DNA from 3 places in the Streptomyces sp. NPDC057743 genome. Region 1 is predicted to be linked to each of the others. Evidence: riboswitches for the same ligand, from Rfam matches in the RefSeq annotation. Region 1 holds a riboswitch; each other region holds the start of a gene.
The links. A riboswitch is a leader RNA that binds a small molecule or an ion and turns the genes downstream of it on or off. The one in region 1 is predicted to bind cobalamin.
Positions count from the first base shown of each region.

Region 1 (5,555 bases):
GTCCGGCCCGGCCCCCTGGTACGAGCGCCCGCAGAACATCGACGTGCTCCAGCCGGGAGACCTGGTCTTCTTCAAGATGGACCACCACACCGGCAACCGCCTGGACCACGTCGGCCTGTACCTGGGACCCGACACCGAGGGCCACAAGGTCTTCCTCTCCAGCCGCAAGGAGGTCAACGGCCCGACCATCGGCGACAAGGGCGGCGTGTCCCGGCTCGACGGCAACGGCTTCTACGCCCAGCTCCTGCGCAACGCCAAACGCCTGTGAGGCATGGGGCGTTGGGGCCGGCCCCTACGGGGCAGCGCGCTAGCTGATGGAGTGCGGGGACAGCGCCGTGAACCAGAGCAGGACGACGGTGGCGACGCCCATGATCGGGGTCAGTATCTCCGTCTCCACCTTGTTGCCGCTGTGCTTGATGAGGACGATCTCGTAGCGCGTCTTCAGCGGCCACAGCCACGGCGCGCCCATCTTCGTGATGGAGTCGCCGAGCAGGTGTGCCAGGCAGCCGAGCCCGATGGCGTACGGCAGCCAACCGGGCGCCGACGGGATGAACTTGGCGATGACCCCGGTCCCTATTCCGGCCATGGCGACGATCGTCGCCCAGGCGGAGAAGCCGTGGCCGGGCGGGCAGAGGTTGAGCGCGCGCACGGCGAGGGCCAGCAGGAAGAAGGTCATGCCCAGGGTGAAGGGCCGGCCCAGGTACGTCACGCCGGCCCAGCTGCCGACGGTCATCAGCACCACGAAGAACAGCGAGTGGGTGGCATGGCGGTGCCCGCCGGAGATCCAGGCCACGAACCGGCACAGGATCTTGGACACCGGGCCGAGGAAGTTGGCGATGGTGCCGTCGTGGTGGTCCAGGTCGGGCAGCAGCGCGGCGCCGGCGCACAGCACGGTGCCCATCAGGATCTCCTGGGGCATCAGGTGGGTGTGCATCAGCAGCGGGGGCAGGAACGGCGTGGTGCCCGCGAAGAGCAGCGCGCCGCTCACCGCATGCGAATGACCCATCATGGTGCGTCGTCCTCCCCGTATGTGGCGCGTCGTTGACGCGCCCTCAGCCACGGCGGAGACGGTACCAGCGCGATCACGGCGGTGGCGCCACGGGGCGGCGAGGCGCGACCGCGGGCGTTACCCGGCCCCGCCCCCTTCCAATCCCACCGGGCACTTGTCCCATCTCACCATCCGCATACTGGACGACGTCCGGCGTGCCGCGGCCCCGCCCCGTAGGGTGACCGGTGCAGCTGGTTCGCCCCGTCCGCCAGACGGGAGGCGTCGCAAGAGGGAACCCGGTGGGAATCCGGGACTGCCCCGCAGCGGTGAGCGGGAACGACCGCCGTCATACGCACTGGACCCACCCGGGCCTGGGAAGCGACGGCCACTAGGAGCCTCGGCACGACACGAGGCGCGCCCGCGAGTCCGAAGACCTGCCAACTGCCCGCGTACGGACGACCCGTGCGCGGAGTCCCGGTGACCTTCGAGGGCGGGTCGGGAGCGCTCCGGACACCGTCCGGGGCGCAGGCACCAGCCGGTGCCCGTGTCGCGCGCCATGCCATGCGCCGCGCCATACGGGTCGCCGCATCCGGTGCGTACCGTCACCCTTCGCGCGCTCGTCCCCGTCCCCGGGATCTCAGGGATTCATCTCGCGAAGGAGATCTCCGTGACCACCAAGTCCGCAGCCGCGGCAGCACGGGCCACCGTGTACGGCTACCCGCGCCAGGGCCGGCGCCGGGAGCTGAAGAAGGCCATCGAGGGCTACTGGAAGGGCAAGGTCACCGCGGACGCGCTGCGCGCCACTGCCGCGGAACTGCGCCGCACCACCTGGCAGGAGCTGGCCGACGCCGGCATCGACGAGGTCCCGACCGGCGACTTCTCGTACTACGACCACGTCCTGGACGCCAGCGTCATGGTCGGTGCGATCCCCGAGCGCCACCGCGCGGCCGTCGCCGCCGACCCGCTGGACGGCTACTTCGCCATGGCCCGCGGCGCCCAGGACGCCGCGCCCCTGGAGATGACCAAGTGGTTCGACACCAACTACCACTACCTCGTCCCCGAGTTGGGACCGGACACCGTCTTCTCGGCCGACTCCACCAAGCAGGTCACGGAATTCGGGGAGGCGCTCGCCCTGGGCCTGACCGCCCGGCCGGTCCTGGTCGGCCCGGTCAGCTACCTCCTGCTCGCCAAGCCCGCCCCCGGCGTGGCCGACGGCTTCGACCCGCTCACCCTCCTCGACCGGCTGCTGCCGGTGTACGCCGAGGTCCTCGCGGACCTGCGCGCGGCGGGCGCGCAGTGGGTGCAGCTCGATGAGCCCGCCCTCGTCCAGGACCGCACGCCGGCCCAACTGGACGCCGCGGAGCGCGCGTTCCGCTCCCTGGGTACCCTCGCCGACCGGCCCAAGCTGCTTGTCGCCTCGTACTTCGACCGGCTCGGCGACGCCCTCCCGGTGCTGGCCAAGACCCCCGTCGACGGGCTCGCGCTGGACTTCACGGAGGCGGCCGCCGGCAACCTCGACGCCCTCGCCGCCGTCGGCGGACTGCCCGGCAAGCGCCTGGTCGCCGGCGTCGTCAACGGCCGCAACATCTGGGTCAACGACCTGGAGCGGTCGCTGTCCGTGCTGGGCACGCTGCTGGGGCTGGCCGACCGGGTCGACGTGGCGGCCTCCTGCTCCCTGCTGCACGTCCCGCTCGACGCGTCGCTGGAGCGGGACATCGCGCCACAGATCCGGCGCTGGCTCGCCTTCGCCCGCCAGAAGACCGCCGAGCTGGTCACCCTCACCAGGGGCCTGACCCGCGGCACCGACGCCATCGCCAGCGAACTGGCCGCCAACCGCGCCGACCTGGCGTCCCGGGCCAGCTCCCCGATCACCCACGACCGGGCGGTGCGGGGCCGTACCGCGGCGGTCACCGAGGCCGACGCGCGCCGCTCCCAGCCGTACCCGGAGCGGGCCGCCGCCCAGCGCGCCCACCTCGGCCTGCCGCTGCTGCCGACCACCACCATCGGCTCCTTCCCGCAGACCGGCGAACTGCGGGCCGCCCGCGCCGACCTGCGCGCCGGCCGGATCGACACCGCCGGCTACGAGGAGCGCATCAAGACCGAGATCCACGAGGTCATCTCCTTCCAGGAGAAGACCGGCCTGGACGTCCTGGTGCACGGCGAGCCCGAACGCAACGACATGGTCCAGCACTTCGCCGAGCAGCTCACCGGCTACCTCGCCACCCGGCACGGCTGGGTCCAGTCCTACGGCACCCGCTACGTCCGCCCGCCGATCCTGGCCGGCGACATCTCCCGTCCCGAGCCCATGACGGTCCGTTGGACGACCTTTGCCCAGTCGCTCACCGAGCGCCCGGTCAAGGGCATGCTCACCGGCCCGGTCACCATGCTCGCCTGGTCCTTCGTCCGCGACGACCAGCCGCTCGGCGAGACCGCGCGCCAGGTCGCCCTCGCCCTGCGCGACGAGGTGCGCGATCTGGAGGCGGCCGGCACCTCCGTCATCCAGGTCGACGAGCCCGCGCTGCGCGAGACCCTGCCGCTGCGCACCGCCGACCGCCCCGCGTATCTGGCCTGGGCCACCGAGGCGTTCCGCCTCACCACCGCCGGGGTGCGTCCCGACACCCAGATCCACACCCACATGTGCTACGCCGAGTTCGGCGACATCGTGCAGGCCATCGACGACCTCGACGCCGACGTCATCAGCCTGGAGGCGACCCGCTCCCACATGCAGGTCGCCCGCGAACTCGCCGCCCACGGCTACCCGCGCGAGGCCGGCCCCGGGGTGTACGACATCCACTCGCCCCGGGTGCCGAGCGCGGAAGAGGCGGCGGACCTGCTCCGCATCGGCCTACGGGCCATCCCCGCCGAACGCCTCTGGGTCAACCCCGACTGCGGCCTGAAGACCCGCGACTGGCCGGAGGTCCGCGCCTCCCTCGAACACCTCGTCACCGCGGCCCGGACGGTACGCGCCGAGCTGTAGCCCGCACCCGCCGAAGGACGCGGAACGGCGCGCCCGCCCCGGCACTGGCCGGGGCGGGCGCGCTCCCACCGGACGTCATCTCGCCCCCCTGAGGGGGAAGTTGGTGCCGATCGGGAGTGACCGTGCGTGGGGCGGTCGGTCAGGAAGTGGGGCCGCTCCAGTAGGCGTCGTCCCACTCCATCGCGTCCGGCGTGAACTCGACCTCCATCCGGTCGGCCGCGTCCGCCGGCAGCGAGAAGGCGTACTTGCCCACGACCTCCTTGCCGGGCAGGACGTACCCGGTGATGACCTTCTGCCGCCCGCTCCCGTCGATCACCAGCTCCGCCGACGCACCCTTCGCGTCGTTGACGTCGGGCAGCCCGGTCTCGACGGAGATCCGCTTGCTGCTGGTGTTGACCACGGTGACGGTGACCTGGACGGCCTTGTTCCCCTTGGCGTGCCCGTGGGCGAACGCGTCCGGCTCGAACGGCTCGGGCTTGGCGACCGTGACCTTCAGCCCGTTCTCGAAGGTGTACGACTCGCCGAAGGACAGATGCCGGGCCTTCTCCTCGGCGGCCGCCGACTCCTCGGCCGCCTTCTTCTCGACCCGCTGCTCGGTCTTGACCTCCTTGGTGCGCGTACGGGCGTCATCAACCAGCACGACGGTGAACACCGCGCCCGCCACCGCCGCGAGGACGCCGATGATGCCCAGGACGAGGCCGGCGACCGCCATGCCCTTGTTGGTCGCCCGGCCGGCGCGCGCCTGGCTCAGCCCGACGCCCCCGAAGATCACGGCCAACACCGCCGGCAGCCAGGACAGCCAGAACAGGAAGATCAACACCCCGAGCGCACAACCCACCAGGCCGAGCACCAGGGCCGCGACGCCCATGCCGTTGCTGGGCTGCGCCATCCCGACCGCCGGAACGTAGGGCGCCCGCGGCGGCTCGTGCGCGACACCCTCCGCGCGCGGCGGGGCCCATGGGTCGCGGTCCGGCGGCGACGGTTCCCCGGGCGCGGAACCGCCGGGAGAGACGGGCGTGGTCATGCAGATTCCTTCAGCCAGATCAGGTCGGGGTGGTGCGGAGTGGTGCGGGGTGGATCAGTCAGTTCGGGACGACTCGGGTCGTTCCAGGTCACCTCATTCGGTGAATTTCCGACCCTACCAGGAGTTTTACGTTTCTATTACTTCCCTCTCCATCCCTGATCAACTCCCTTACGCTCCAAGGAAGTTACGCATCCACGTACTCATATACGGCAGAGGGCGAGCGCCCCGCCCACCCCTCACTCCACCTGCGCGGCGATGATCCGGGCGCACTCCATTGACTCGGCGCGCGCGGTGTCCACCTCCAGGTCGTAGACCATCCCCCGGTGGACCGACTCCGCCTGGGACGCGGCCATCCCGATGATCCGGTCCCCCCGCGCCACCTCACGGCCGGCGGCAACCGCACCATCACACCTGACGCCCACCCACAGCACCCGCAGCTCCCCCAGCGCCTTCTGCCACCGCCGTTGGGAGTCCCCTCCCCCGAGGAAGACCTCATCGAGAACGATCCGGGCACCCGCCCGCGCCATCGCGGCGACCCCCTCGATCCAGGCCGCCTCCAACGCCCG
Region 1 is NZ_JBHVJX010000018.1:94,029-99,583, reverse strand. Features, by position in the region: gene ACFVFQ_RS21835 (NlpC/P60 family protein) at 1-268, shown strand, start outside; gene ACFVFQ_RS21830 (metal-dependent hydrolase) at 308-1,009, opposite strand; cobalamin riboswitch at 1,224-1,445, shown strand; gene metE (5-methyltetrahydropteroyltriglutamate--homocysteine S-methyltransferase) at 1,656-3,965, shown strand; gene ACFVFQ_RS21820 (DUF4190 domain-containing protein) at 4,105-4,989, opposite strand; gene cpt (chloramphenicol phosphotransferase CPT) at 5,226-5,555, opposite strand, start outside.

Region 2 (5,555 bases), on a different contig from region 1:
GCCAGGTCGGCGGCGGCTGCCGCGCGCAGCCGTTCGGCGATCACCTCCCAGGGCTTGAGCCGGTCGGAGAGCGAGATCACCGCGTAGTCGTGGCCCAAGGGGGCGCCGGCGCGGGCGGCGGCGGCGTTGGCGGCGGTGACACCGGGCAACACCCGCACCGGGATGGCGCGGTAGGGCTCCTGGGACGCCACTTCGAGGACCGCGGTGGCCATCGCGAAGATGCCCGGGTCGCCGCCGGAGACCACCGCCACCCGGCGGCCCCGGCGGGCCAGGTCCAGGGCGAACTCGGCGCGCTCGGACTCGACCTTGTTGTCGGAGGCGTGCCGGCGCTGGCCCGGGCGCACCGGGACGCGGTCCAGGTAGGTGGCGTAGCCGACGAGGTCGTCGGCGGCGGCCAGGGCGCCGCGGGATTCCGGGGTGAGCCAGCGCGGCCCGGCCGGGCCGGTGCCCACCACGACCACCTCGCCGGCGTCCGTGGCGGCCGGCTCCGGCTCCTCGGTCGCGGTGGCGATGCGGCTGGGGACGACCGCGACGGAGAAGTACGGGACGCTGTCGGCGTCGACGTCGGAGAGCGCGCCGGTGCGCTCCCCGGCCATCGTGGCGCGCTCGACATAGCGGGCCTCCGGCATCCGGCCGGAGCGCTCCAGAGCACGGCGGACGGTGGGGAAGGTGCGGCCCAGCTTCATCACCACCGCGGAGTCGGTGGCGCTCAGACGGGCCGTCAGCTCCTCCTCGGACAGCGTGCCGGGGAGGACGGTCAGCACCTCGTCGGCCTCGGTGAGCGGGGTGCCCAGCCGGGCCGCGGCGGCGTTGATCGAGGTGACGCCGGGCACGACCTCGGTCGGGTAGCGGTGCGCCAGCCGCTTGTGCATGTGCTGGTACGAGCCGTAGAAGAGCGGGTCGCCCTCGGAGAGCACCGCGACCGTGCGGCCGGCGTCGAGGTGGGCCGCGAGCCGCGCCGCCGCCGCCTCGTAGAACTCGTCCAGGGCGCCGCGGTAGCCGCCGGGGTGGTCGGTCGACTCGGTGGTGACCGGGTAGACCAGGGCCTCCTCGATGTGGTCCGGGCGGAGGTGCCGGGCGGCGATGGAGCGCGCGATGGAACGGCCGTGCCGGGCGCTGTGGTACGCCACCACATCGGCCTCGGCGATGACCTCCACCGCCCGCACGGTCATCAGGGACGGGTCGCCGGGGCCGAGGCCGACGCCGTAGAGGCGCCCGGTGTGCCGCGGGGGCTGCGCGGCCGGCTGGTCCGGCGCACCGCTGGGGGACTGCTGCTCGCTCACGCTCACTCTTCCTCGCTCGCCAGGGCGTTGAGCGCCGCCGCGGCCATGGCGCTGCCGCCGCGCCGCCCGCGCACCACGATGTGCTCCAGCTTCGACGGGTGGTCGATCAGCGCGTCCTTGGACTCGGCGGCGCCGATGAAGCCGACCGGTATGCCGAGGACGGCGGCGGGGCGCGGCGCCCCCTCCTCGATCATTTCGAGGAACCGGAAGAGGGCGGTGGGGGCGTTGCCGAAGGCGACCACGGCGCACTCCAGCTTGTCCCGCCACAGTTCGAGCGCGGCGGCGCTGCGCGTGGTGCCCATCCGGGCGGCCAGCTCCACAACGGCCGGATCGCCGAGGGTGCACAACACCTCGTTGTCCGCGGGCAGTCGCTTGCGGGTCACGCCGCTGGCCACCATGGTGGCGTCGCACAGGATCGGCGCACCGGCGCGCAGCGCGGCCCGGGCACTGGCCACGACGCCCGGGGTGAAGGCCAGATCGCGGACGAGATCGACCATGCCGCAGGCGTGGATCATGCGGACCGCGACCCGGCTGACGTCGGCGGGCAGTTCGGACAGGTCCGCCTCGGCGCGGATGGTGGCGAAGGACTGGCGGTAGATGGCCGCCCCGTCCTTTTCGTAGTCGAACGCGGTCACTGGAGCCTCGGGGTCGTGGGTTGTGGGGTGGAAGGGGGGTGTGGGGAGTCGGAGGGGGGTGCCAAGTCCCGTGATTCCGGGGTGGGTTCGGCCCCTTCGTGGGAAGCCGGGCCCGGCGGAGGTGTTTCACGTGAAACGGCGCCCTGCCGGGGCGTTTCACGTGAAACATCCTGTGGGGCAGGGGAGTTGGGGTGCACGGCGGTGGTGCGGTAGCCGTCGGGCGTCGCCAGGACGTCGGTCCAGGCGCCGTGCGGATGGCCGCAGCGCCGTGCGCAGCCCGACCAGTGGACGGGCGGGCCGACGGGCGGGGCGGGGGCGTCCGCCGGGACGGGCCGGCCCTCGGCGAGGGCGGCCGATGCGTCGCTTCGCACGTCCGTCAGGGACTTGGCGCAGCCGGGGAGGCCGGTGCAGGCGGTGACCCCGCGCCACGGGGAGGCCGGGTCGGTGACCAGACCGGCGGCGGCGAGCTCGCCCAGCCGTCCCTCCGCCGCGTCCGCCGGCAGGCCGGGGACGACGATGCCGCGCCAGGGCGTGAGGCGCAGCGCGCCGGAGCCGTCCACCGCGGCGACCTCGGCCAACAGCCGCCACTGGGCCGCGGTCAGCCGGCCGAGCGGCGCCAGGACCACCAGGGCGCGGCGGCCGTCCGGGCCCTCGACCGGGCCGGGGACGGTGGCATCGGCGTACGGCACCGTCGGCCGCGGGCCGGGCGTCTTCGCGTGCGCGACGGGCTCGGCGGGCTCGGCGGGCTCGGCGGGCTCGGCGGTGATGCCCGCGGCACGCAGCGCGCCGCGCACGTCATGGGCGGTGAGCGGTCGCGTGGCGGGGAGTTCGGTGACCCGCCAGGCGCCGCTGCCGCTCTCCGCCGCGACGGCCAGGAAGGTTTCGGCGGCGATCAGCGCCGCCCGCGGGACGTCGTCCGGCGCGATCCGCAGCGCCGCCGGGTCCGCGCCGACGCGGAGCAGCGCCCCGTACCCGGACGCCGCCCCCGGCGCGAACGCGGTGCCCGCCGGGGCCCGTCGGCCGGATTCTGCGAGCAAGGTCACATCGCCGCCGAGCCCCGCCACATCGCCCCGCCCGTCGTCCAGGACGAACAGAAAACGGCCCGAAAGGGCCGTCGCCGGCTCGCTCGCGCACAGCAGCGCATCCAGGCTCCGGGCCCACAACCGCACGTCGGAAGGGGTGTGGTGGTCCAGCCCGGCCAGCGGCGAGGCCAGCACGTTGCGGATCCGCTCATGACGTACCGACGGCAGCAGTCCGGCGTCGGCGAGGAGGGCGGCCAGGCGGCCGCCGCACCCGTCGGGCAGGCCGCGGAGTTCGACGTTGCCGCGGGAGGTGAGCGAGAGGTGCCCGTCGCCGAGGCGCTCTGCGGCGTACGCCAGCGCGCGGGCCTGCGATGCCGTCAAGTCCCCTGCCGGCAACCGGACTCGGGCCAGTTCGCCGTCGGCTGCGGAGTGCAGCCGCAGCGCTCCCGGGCAGGCGTCACCGCGGTCCCGCACGGGCGGTCCGGCCCGGTCGGGGCGTCGAGAGGGGGAGGGCGGCATGGCGGCGAGCATACCTACGCGTCGGATCCCGGAACCGTGGCGAGGGGGGCGCACGGGCGGCCCGTCCAGGCGCGCTCCCGCGGCTCGGCCGCAGCCCTTACTATGCAGGTCGGCGGGTCGGCTGACCCGCCGGACGCCAGCGACGGCGCCAAGGGAGGAAGCCCGGTGAGAATCCGGCGCGGTCCCGCCACTGTGAACCCGGCCACCGCCGGGTGAGCCAGGAACTCCCGCCGTCCATACGACCACCCGGGGCGTGGAATCCCCGAGGAAGGGCTGCGCCGTGATCCTGCTGCTGTCGACCTCCGACACCGATCTGCTCAGTGCCCGCGCGGCCACGGGACCCGTGCCGTACCGGCTCGCCAACCCCGCCCGCCTCGACGTCGCCGACCTCCCGGGACTGTTGGAGGGCGCGGACCTCGTCGTCGTCCGCCTGCTCGGCGGCATCCGCGCCTGGGAGGACGGCCTGGACGTGCTGCTGGCCGCGGACCAGCACCGCCCGGTCGTCGTCCTCACCGGCGAACAGGCCCCCGACGCCCAGCTGATGGAGGCGTCCACGGTCCCGGTCGGCATCGCTGCCGAGGCGCACGCCTACCTCGCGCACGGCGGTCCGGCCAACCTCGACCAACTGGCCCGGTTCCTCAGCGACACCGTGCTGCTCACCGGACACGGCTTCGAGCCGCCCGCGGCCGCGCCGTCCTGGGGCCCGCTGGAGCGCCCCGCCTCGGAGGCGACCGGCCCGACGGTGGCCGTGCTCTACTACCGCGCCCACCACATGAGCGGCAACACCCGCTTCGTCCACGACCTCTGCGACCGGATCGAGGAGGCCGGCGGCCGCCCGATGCCGCTCTTCGTCGCCTCGTTGCGCGCCCCCGAGCCGGAGTTGATCGAGGAGCTGCGCGCGGCCGACGCCCTGGTCACCACCGTCCTGGCGGCCGGCGGCACCAAGCCCGCCGGGGCGTCCGCGGGCGGCGACGACGAGTCCTGGGACGCCGGCGCGCTGGCCGCCCTGGACGTGCCGATCCTCCAGGCGCTCTGCCTGACCGGGTCGCGGGCCGACTGGGAGGCGAACGACGAGGGGCTCTCGCCGCTCGACGCCGCCTCGCAGATCGCGGTGCCCGAGTTCGACGGGCGGCTGATCACCGTGCCGTTCTCGTTCAAGGAGATCGACGAGGACGGCCTCCCGGTCTACGCCGCCGACCCTGAACGGGCCGCCCGGGTCGCCGGGATCGCCGTCCGGCACGCCCGGTTGCGGCACATCCCGGCCGCCGAGAAGCGGCTGGCGCTGGTGCTGTCGGCGTACCCCACCAAGCACTCCCGGATCGGCAACGCGGTCGGCCTGGACACCCCGGCCAGCGCCGTCGAGCTGCTGCGCCGCCTGGGGGCCGAGGGCTACGACTTCGGCACCGAGCCGGTCCCGGGGCTCGCGTCCGGCGACGGCGACGAGCTGATCTACGCCCTCATCGAGGCCGGCGGCCACGACCAGGAGTGGCTGACCGAGGAGCAGTTGGCCCGCAACCCGGTCCGGATACCGGCCGCCGACTACCGCCGCTGGTACGCCACGCTGCCGCAGGAGCTCCGGGACTCCGTGGAGGAGCACTGGGGCCCGCCGCCCGGCGAGATGTTCGTCGACCGCAGCCGGAACCCGGAGGGCGACATCGTGCTGGCCGCCCTGCGCCGCGGCAATCTGCTGATCCTCATCCAGCCGCCGCGCGGCTTCGGCGAGAACCCGATCGCGATCTACCACGACCCCGATCTGCCGCCCTCCCACCACTACTTGGCGGCCTACCGCTGGATCGCCACGCCCGCCGCCGACGGCGGCTTCGGCGCCGACGCCATGGTCCACCTCGGCAAGCACGGCAACCTGGAGTGGCTGCCCGGCAAGAACGCCGGCCTGTCCGCCGCCTGCGGCCCGGACGCGGCCCTCGGCGACCTGCCGCTGATCTACCCGTTCCTGGTCAACGACCCGGGCGAGGGCACCCAGGCCAAGCGCCGGGTGCACGCCACCCTCGTCGACCACCTCGTCCCGCCGATGGCCCGCGCCGACTCCTACGGCGACATCGCGCGCCTGGAGCAACTGCTCGACGAGTACGCCGCGA
Region 2 is NZ_JBHVJX010000004.1:283,998-289,552, reverse strand. Features, by position in the region: gene ACFVFQ_RS06620 (precorrin-2 C(20)-methyltransferase) at 1-1,289, opposite strand, end outside; gene ACFVFQ_RS06615 (precorrin-8X methylmutase) at 1,286-1,918, opposite strand; gene cobG (precorrin-3B synthase) at 1,915-3,471, opposite strand; cobalamin riboswitch at 3,555-3,707, shown strand; gene cobN (cobaltochelatase subunit CobN) at 3,740-5,555, shown strand, end outside.
Region 2: another riboswitch for cobalamin. It lies ahead of cobN (cobaltochelatase subunit CobN); the one in region 1 lies ahead of metE (5-methyltetrahydropteroyltriglutamate--homocysteine S-methyltransferase).

Region 3 (5,555 bases), on a different contig from region 1:
GCTCGCGGCACGACGACTGGACCACCCGGCGGCAGAACTGGTTCGCGGCCGGCAACCAAGAGGTCATCGGCTGGAGCGAGTTGGTCGCGCTGACCCGTCATGACGCCCGCCAACGGATCGGTGAGCAGGCATGGCATGCGGGAGCGGACGGCGTGGTGCTGGGCGACAACCGCATGCGGGTCTGGCGCGAGGACTGCGTCCGGGCGCGCCGGCGCAACAACGACTCCGACCAGAAGGACCACGTCGCCGAGGTCACCCTCGTAGGCACCTCGATAGCCGCCTTCACCGTTCGCCGGGAGGTGCAGCCGCGCACCCTGACCGTGATGCCGCTGGACCCCAACCGGCGCCGTGCGCGCTCCACATGACGGCGACGCCACGCGACGATGTGCTCCTCAACGCGGACGACGTGCCCGCCAGCGCGGACGACGTGCCCGCCAACGCAACGGCCACGCCCGTCCGCCGCCCTCACCACGCACCCGTCACCGTGCGCTCGGCGCCAACCGCCCATCATCACCTCACCACCAGACACTTTCCCGAGGGGGACCGCTGATGACCGCCACCGACCCGACAGCCCAGGGCGTACCGGCCGATGCGATGCGGCGGCTGGCCGAACTCCAGCCCGGCCGGCCGGGGGGCTCGCTCTTCACCAGTGACCTGTCGGTCAACGAGTTCCTGCTCGTGCGCGAGGCGGGGTTCCGACCGCTCGGCCTGGTACTGGGCAGTTCGATCTACCACGTGGGCATCCAGCTCGGCCGCTGGGGAAAGAACCAGGAGCTCACGACGTTGAGCCAGGCCATGTACCACGCCCGGGAGTTGGCCATGACCCGGATGGAGGCCGAGGCGGCACAGCTCGGCGCCGATGGCATCGTGGGCGTGCGACTCTCCGTCGAGGCGCGGGAGTTCGGCAACGACATCGCCGAGTTCATCGCGATCGGCACCGCGGTCAAGGCGGACGCGCCCGCGCCCGGCGGCAACGGTAGCTGGCGCAACGCCAAGGGACAGCCGTTCACCTCGGACCTGAGCGGACAGGACTTCTGGACCCTGGTCCGCGCCGGGTACGCCCCGCTGGGCATGGTGATGGGCACCTGCGTGTACCACATCGCCCACCAGAAGCTCGGTTCGATGTTCTCCAACATCGGCAAGAACGTGGAGATCGAGCCGTTCACCCAGGCGCTCTACGACGCCCGGGAGTTGGCGATGGAGCGGATGCAGCGGGAGGCGGAGGAGCTGCATGCCGAGGGCATCGTCGGGGTGCAGCTCAACTCCCACAACCACCGCTGGGGCGGGCACACCACCGAGTTCTTCGCCATCGGCACGGCCGTGCGACCGCTGCGCGAAGACCACGTCATCGAACGTCCGACGATGGTGCTGAGCCTGGACGGGTAGGGCCCGTCCGATGGGCCGGGGTCGCAAGACCCGGGCGCACGCGATCCGTTGGACCCAGACCGAAACGAAAGGCCGCTGTCGATGTCCTCCCACCTCCCCGTGCCGCCCGAGCCCGGCGGCGATCCCGCCTCCGTCGAGCTGCTCGCCGCCGCACTGCGCCGGGACGCCGCCGATCTGGAGGTGTACGCCCAGGTGCTCACCGGGACGCTGGCGGACGCGCTGCCGCCGGGGTCGGTGGCGATCGAGCGCAAGCGCGGCATGGCCGATCGACTGGCCGGCCGGGAAGGCAAGGTGGTGTGCCTGGACGTCGCGCTGGGCGAGCAGCGCCTGGTGCTGAACCTCTCCGGCGGCCGCCCGAGCGGCGAGGTGTGCCGGGAGGTGCGGGGAGTGATCCTCTCCCGGCGCCCGGTGGCCCTGGACGAGTGGGTGCGGGAGCTGGCCGCGGCCCTCGCCAGCCGTGCCGAGTCCGACGCCCGGGCCCGGGCGGCGCTGGAGCGGCTGCTGTTGGGCGGGTGACCCCAGCGTGTCGGCGCGTGTCGACGGGTCTCCGCCGAGCGGCTTCGCGGCACCCGCGATCCCCGCACCGCACCCCGCACCGCACCCCGCACCCCACCAGGAGGCAGCCCCGTGACCCGTCGTGTCACCCTCGTCTCGCCCGCGATGAGCCGGTCACTGCGGCAGGCCCGTTTTGTTGCCGGTGACGAGGGTGACGCTCTCGACGACAGCGGGGCCGCCAGGGCCCGTTCAGCCGCCGGATCGCTGCCCCGGGCCGCCCGGGTGCTCACCTCCCCGAGCGCGCGCTGCCGTCAGACGGCCGCCGCGCTCGGCCTCGAAGGCGCGGACGCGGCCGAGTTGCACGGTCTCGACGTGGGTCGCTGGACGGGCCGAACCCTTGACGAGGTGGGGGCCGCCGAACCGGAGGCCGTGGGCCGTTGGCTCGCCGACCCGACCTGCGCGCCCCATGGCGGCGAGTCGGTACAGGACCTGTGCGGACGCGTGGCGCGCTGGCTGGACGCGCTGCCCGCGGACGGCCGCACGCTCGCCGTCGTCGAGCCCGAGGTGGTGCGGGCGGCGGTCGTACGCGTCCTCGGCCTGCCCGCGCCGGCCTTCTGGCGGCTGGACGTACCCCCGTTGACGGCCACCGAACTCAGCGGCCGGGCCGGCCGCTGGAACCTGCGGCTCGGCCAGTCGTTGCCCCTGCCCTCGTAACGCAGACGCGTGGAAGGGCCTCGGAGGTTCCGTGGGCCCTCCCACGCGTGTGCGTCACGGGCGGCAATTCTCCTGGCGCGGGCGTCAGTTCTCGACGGGGACCGCTCGGCCGGCGGTAGCGGCCTCGGCCCGCGGGCGCAGCAGCCGCTCCGCCAACCCCCCGAAGAGCAGGCCGAATCCACCCCACAACACGGTCTGGATGGCCAGGGCGGAGAGACGGAACCGCCACAGCAGGGTGGCCGGGAAGCCCGTCGGCACCTCGTTGACGGCCGGCAGGACGGCATAGGCCACACCGATCACGACGGCGAAGGCCACCACCGCGACGACGGTCGCGTTCCAGGCGCCCCACCTCGGTGCCAGGCGCTTGCCCAGGATGGTGGCCGCCAGCGCCAGCAACACGCTGAGCAGCATCATCAGGAAGTACAGGGCGGTGCGTTTGCCGATGGTGTCGGGTTCGCCGACGGACGGCGGATTGGCCGGGTACTTCAGGAACGGCACCACGTACACGGCGAGCAGCGCGCAGCCGGACAGCAGCAGCGCGGTCGCCCGGGGGCCGAAGCGGCCGACGCGGCCGAGCGCGAAGGAGAAGGCGAGGCTGGCGATGCCGCCGAAGGCGACCCCGTAGACCAGTACGCCCGTGGCGAGGCCGGCGGTGGATTGGAGGGAGCGGGAGATGACTTCCGGCTCGTGTTCGTGGGAGTGGGCGGCCTCGAACCGGATCGCGCTGTCGACGTTCGGCTCACCGAGGAGAGAGGCGACGACCAGCGCGAGCACGCCGGCTGCGAGGCCGGCGAGCATGCCACGGACGAGGAGGTTTCGGACCGTTGTGGAGTTCATGGGCGTGCGGCGTCCCTCGCGTCAGTGGCAGGGGAAGCCGAGCAGGTGGCGGCCGTCGTGCACCCACTCGTGGATGTCCGTGCCGTTGAAGACGGAGGTGGCGCCCTGCTCGGCGCCGACGAAGTAGAGCAGGACCAGCATCAGGATGCCGAAGAAGAGCGCCCAGGGGGCAATCGCCTTGAGCGGGAGTGTGGTGGGTACCGCGGGGGAGTCGACGGTCGGCTGGGCGACGGACTGCGCCATGGCGGGGCCTCCTTCTGGGAGTTCGCGTCCCATCTCGGTGGTGCACAGGGCGACGGCTGCGGGTCTGACTCACGGGACGCCCAACGCGCTGGACCGTCCCGCTCACAGTGGCGCGACCGTGCCGGATTCCCACCGGCTTCCGTCATGCCGTCGTCAATAATCGCGCCGACGATACCGCGTGGCAGGTGCATGGCCAAGATGCGGATCGCTGGGCGTGATCTTCCTCTCGCGCCGGGCGGTGGGCCGGCCGGCGACCCGAGTAACCGCCGGCCGGCCCCGCCGCCGCTCACCCCCGCCCGACGAGATGCGGCAGTTCTGCCAGGAGGTGGCGCAGTCGCTCGGCGGGCACCCCGCCGCCCTGCGCGACCTCCTTGGAGCCGCCGCCGCGGCCGTCCAACAACTGCTTGACCACGGCGGAGGCGTTCAACCCGGCGGCCGTGGCGGCACCGTTGAGGGCGAGTACGAGGGCGCCGTCGTCGCCGGCGACCGCCGCCAGGCCGGGGCGGTCCGCCGGGAGCCGGTCGCGGACGGCCAGGGCCAGGGCGCGCGCATCGGCGGCCGGGCCCTGCGCGCTGGCGGTGACGACCAGGGTGCCGCCCGCGTCCACGCCGGTGGCGGCCAGCTCCGCGGCCCGCGCCGCGGTGGCCTGGGCCTTCAGCCGGGCGTTCTCGCGGTCTGCGGCCTTCAACCGGTCCAGCAGGCCACCGATCTTCTCGGGCAACTCCGCGCGCGGCGCCCCCAGTTGCTCGGCGATCCGCGAGACCAGATCGCGTTCGCGGGCCAGATAGGCGAAGCCCTCGATGCCCACCGCCGCCTCCAGCCGTCGCATCCCGGCGCCGACCGAGGACTCGCCGGTCAGCGCGACCGTGCCGATCTGCGCGGCGTGCTCGACATGGGTGCCGCCGCACAGCTCGCGCGACCAGGCGCCGCCGATCTCGACCACCCGCACCTGCTCCCCGTACGTCTCGTCGAACAGGGCGAGCGCGCCGATCTCCTTGGCCTCGGGCAGCGTCATCCACCGCACGCCCACCGGCAGATCCCTGCGCAGCGCCCGGTTGGCGGCCTCCTCGATCTCGCTGCGGACGGTGGGGGAGAGGGCGCCGCGCCAGGGGAAGTCCAGGCGCAGATAGCCGGGCCGGTTGTAGGAGCCGGCCTGGAGGGCCGTCGGGCCGAGGATCTCGCGCAGCGCCGCGTGCAGGACATGGGTGCCGGAGTGGGCCTGCCGGGCGCCCAGCCGCCACTCGGGATCGACCGCGGCGACCACCTCGTCGCCGACGGACAACTCGCCCGTAGCGATCCGAATGTGATGCGCAATCAGCCCCGGCAGCGGCCGCTGCACGTCGAGGACCTCGGCCTCGGCGAAGGCGCCGGAGAGGCGGCCGGCGTCGCTGTCCTGGCCGCCGGACTCGGCGTAGAAGGGGGAGCGGTCCAGGACGACGGTGACGATCTCGCCCTCGCGGGCGACCGGGACCGGGCCGGCCGCACCGAGCACCCCCAGGACCCGGGCCTCGGCGGTCAGCGACTCCCACGCCTGCCAGTCGGTGGGACCGTGCGCGTCCAGCAACGAGCGAAGCGCCGAAGTGTCAGCCGTGCCACCGGACTTACGGGCCCGGGCATCGGCGCGGGCCCGCTCGCGCTGCTCGTTCATCAGGGCGGTGAAGCCCTCGCGGTCGACCTCGACGCCCTGCTCGGCCGCCATCTCCAGGGTGAGGTCGATGGGGAACCCGTAGGTGTCGTGCAGCAGGAACGCCTGCCCGCCCGGCAGCGTGCGTCCGCCCTCCTCCCGCACCCGGGCGACGGCGGTGTCCAGGACGGTGGTGCCCTGCCGCAGCGTGGCGCGGAAGGCGTCCTCCTCCCCGCACGCCTGGTCAAAGATCCGC
Region 3 is NZ_JBHVJX010000052.1:20,850-26,404, reverse strand. Features, by position in the region: gene ACFVFQ_RS35145 (heavy metal-binding domain-containing protein) at 1-365, shown strand, start outside; gene ACFVFQ_RS35140 (heavy metal-binding domain-containing protein) at 550-1,386, shown strand; gene ACFVFQ_RS35135 (hypothetical protein) at 1,468-1,902, shown strand; gene ACFVFQ_RS35130 (histidine phosphatase family protein) at 2,014-2,595, shown strand; gene ACFVFQ_RS35125 (CbtA family protein) at 2,680-3,432, opposite strand; gene ACFVFQ_RS35120 (CbtB-domain containing protein) at 3,454-3,675, opposite strand; cobalamin riboswitch at 3,712-3,860, opposite strand; gene alaS (alanine--tRNA ligase) at 3,962-5,555, opposite strand, start outside.
Region 3: another riboswitch for cobalamin. It lies ahead of ACFVFQ_RS35120 (CbtB-domain containing protein); the one in region 1 lies ahead of metE (5-methyltetrahydropteroyltriglutamate--homocysteine S-methyltransferase).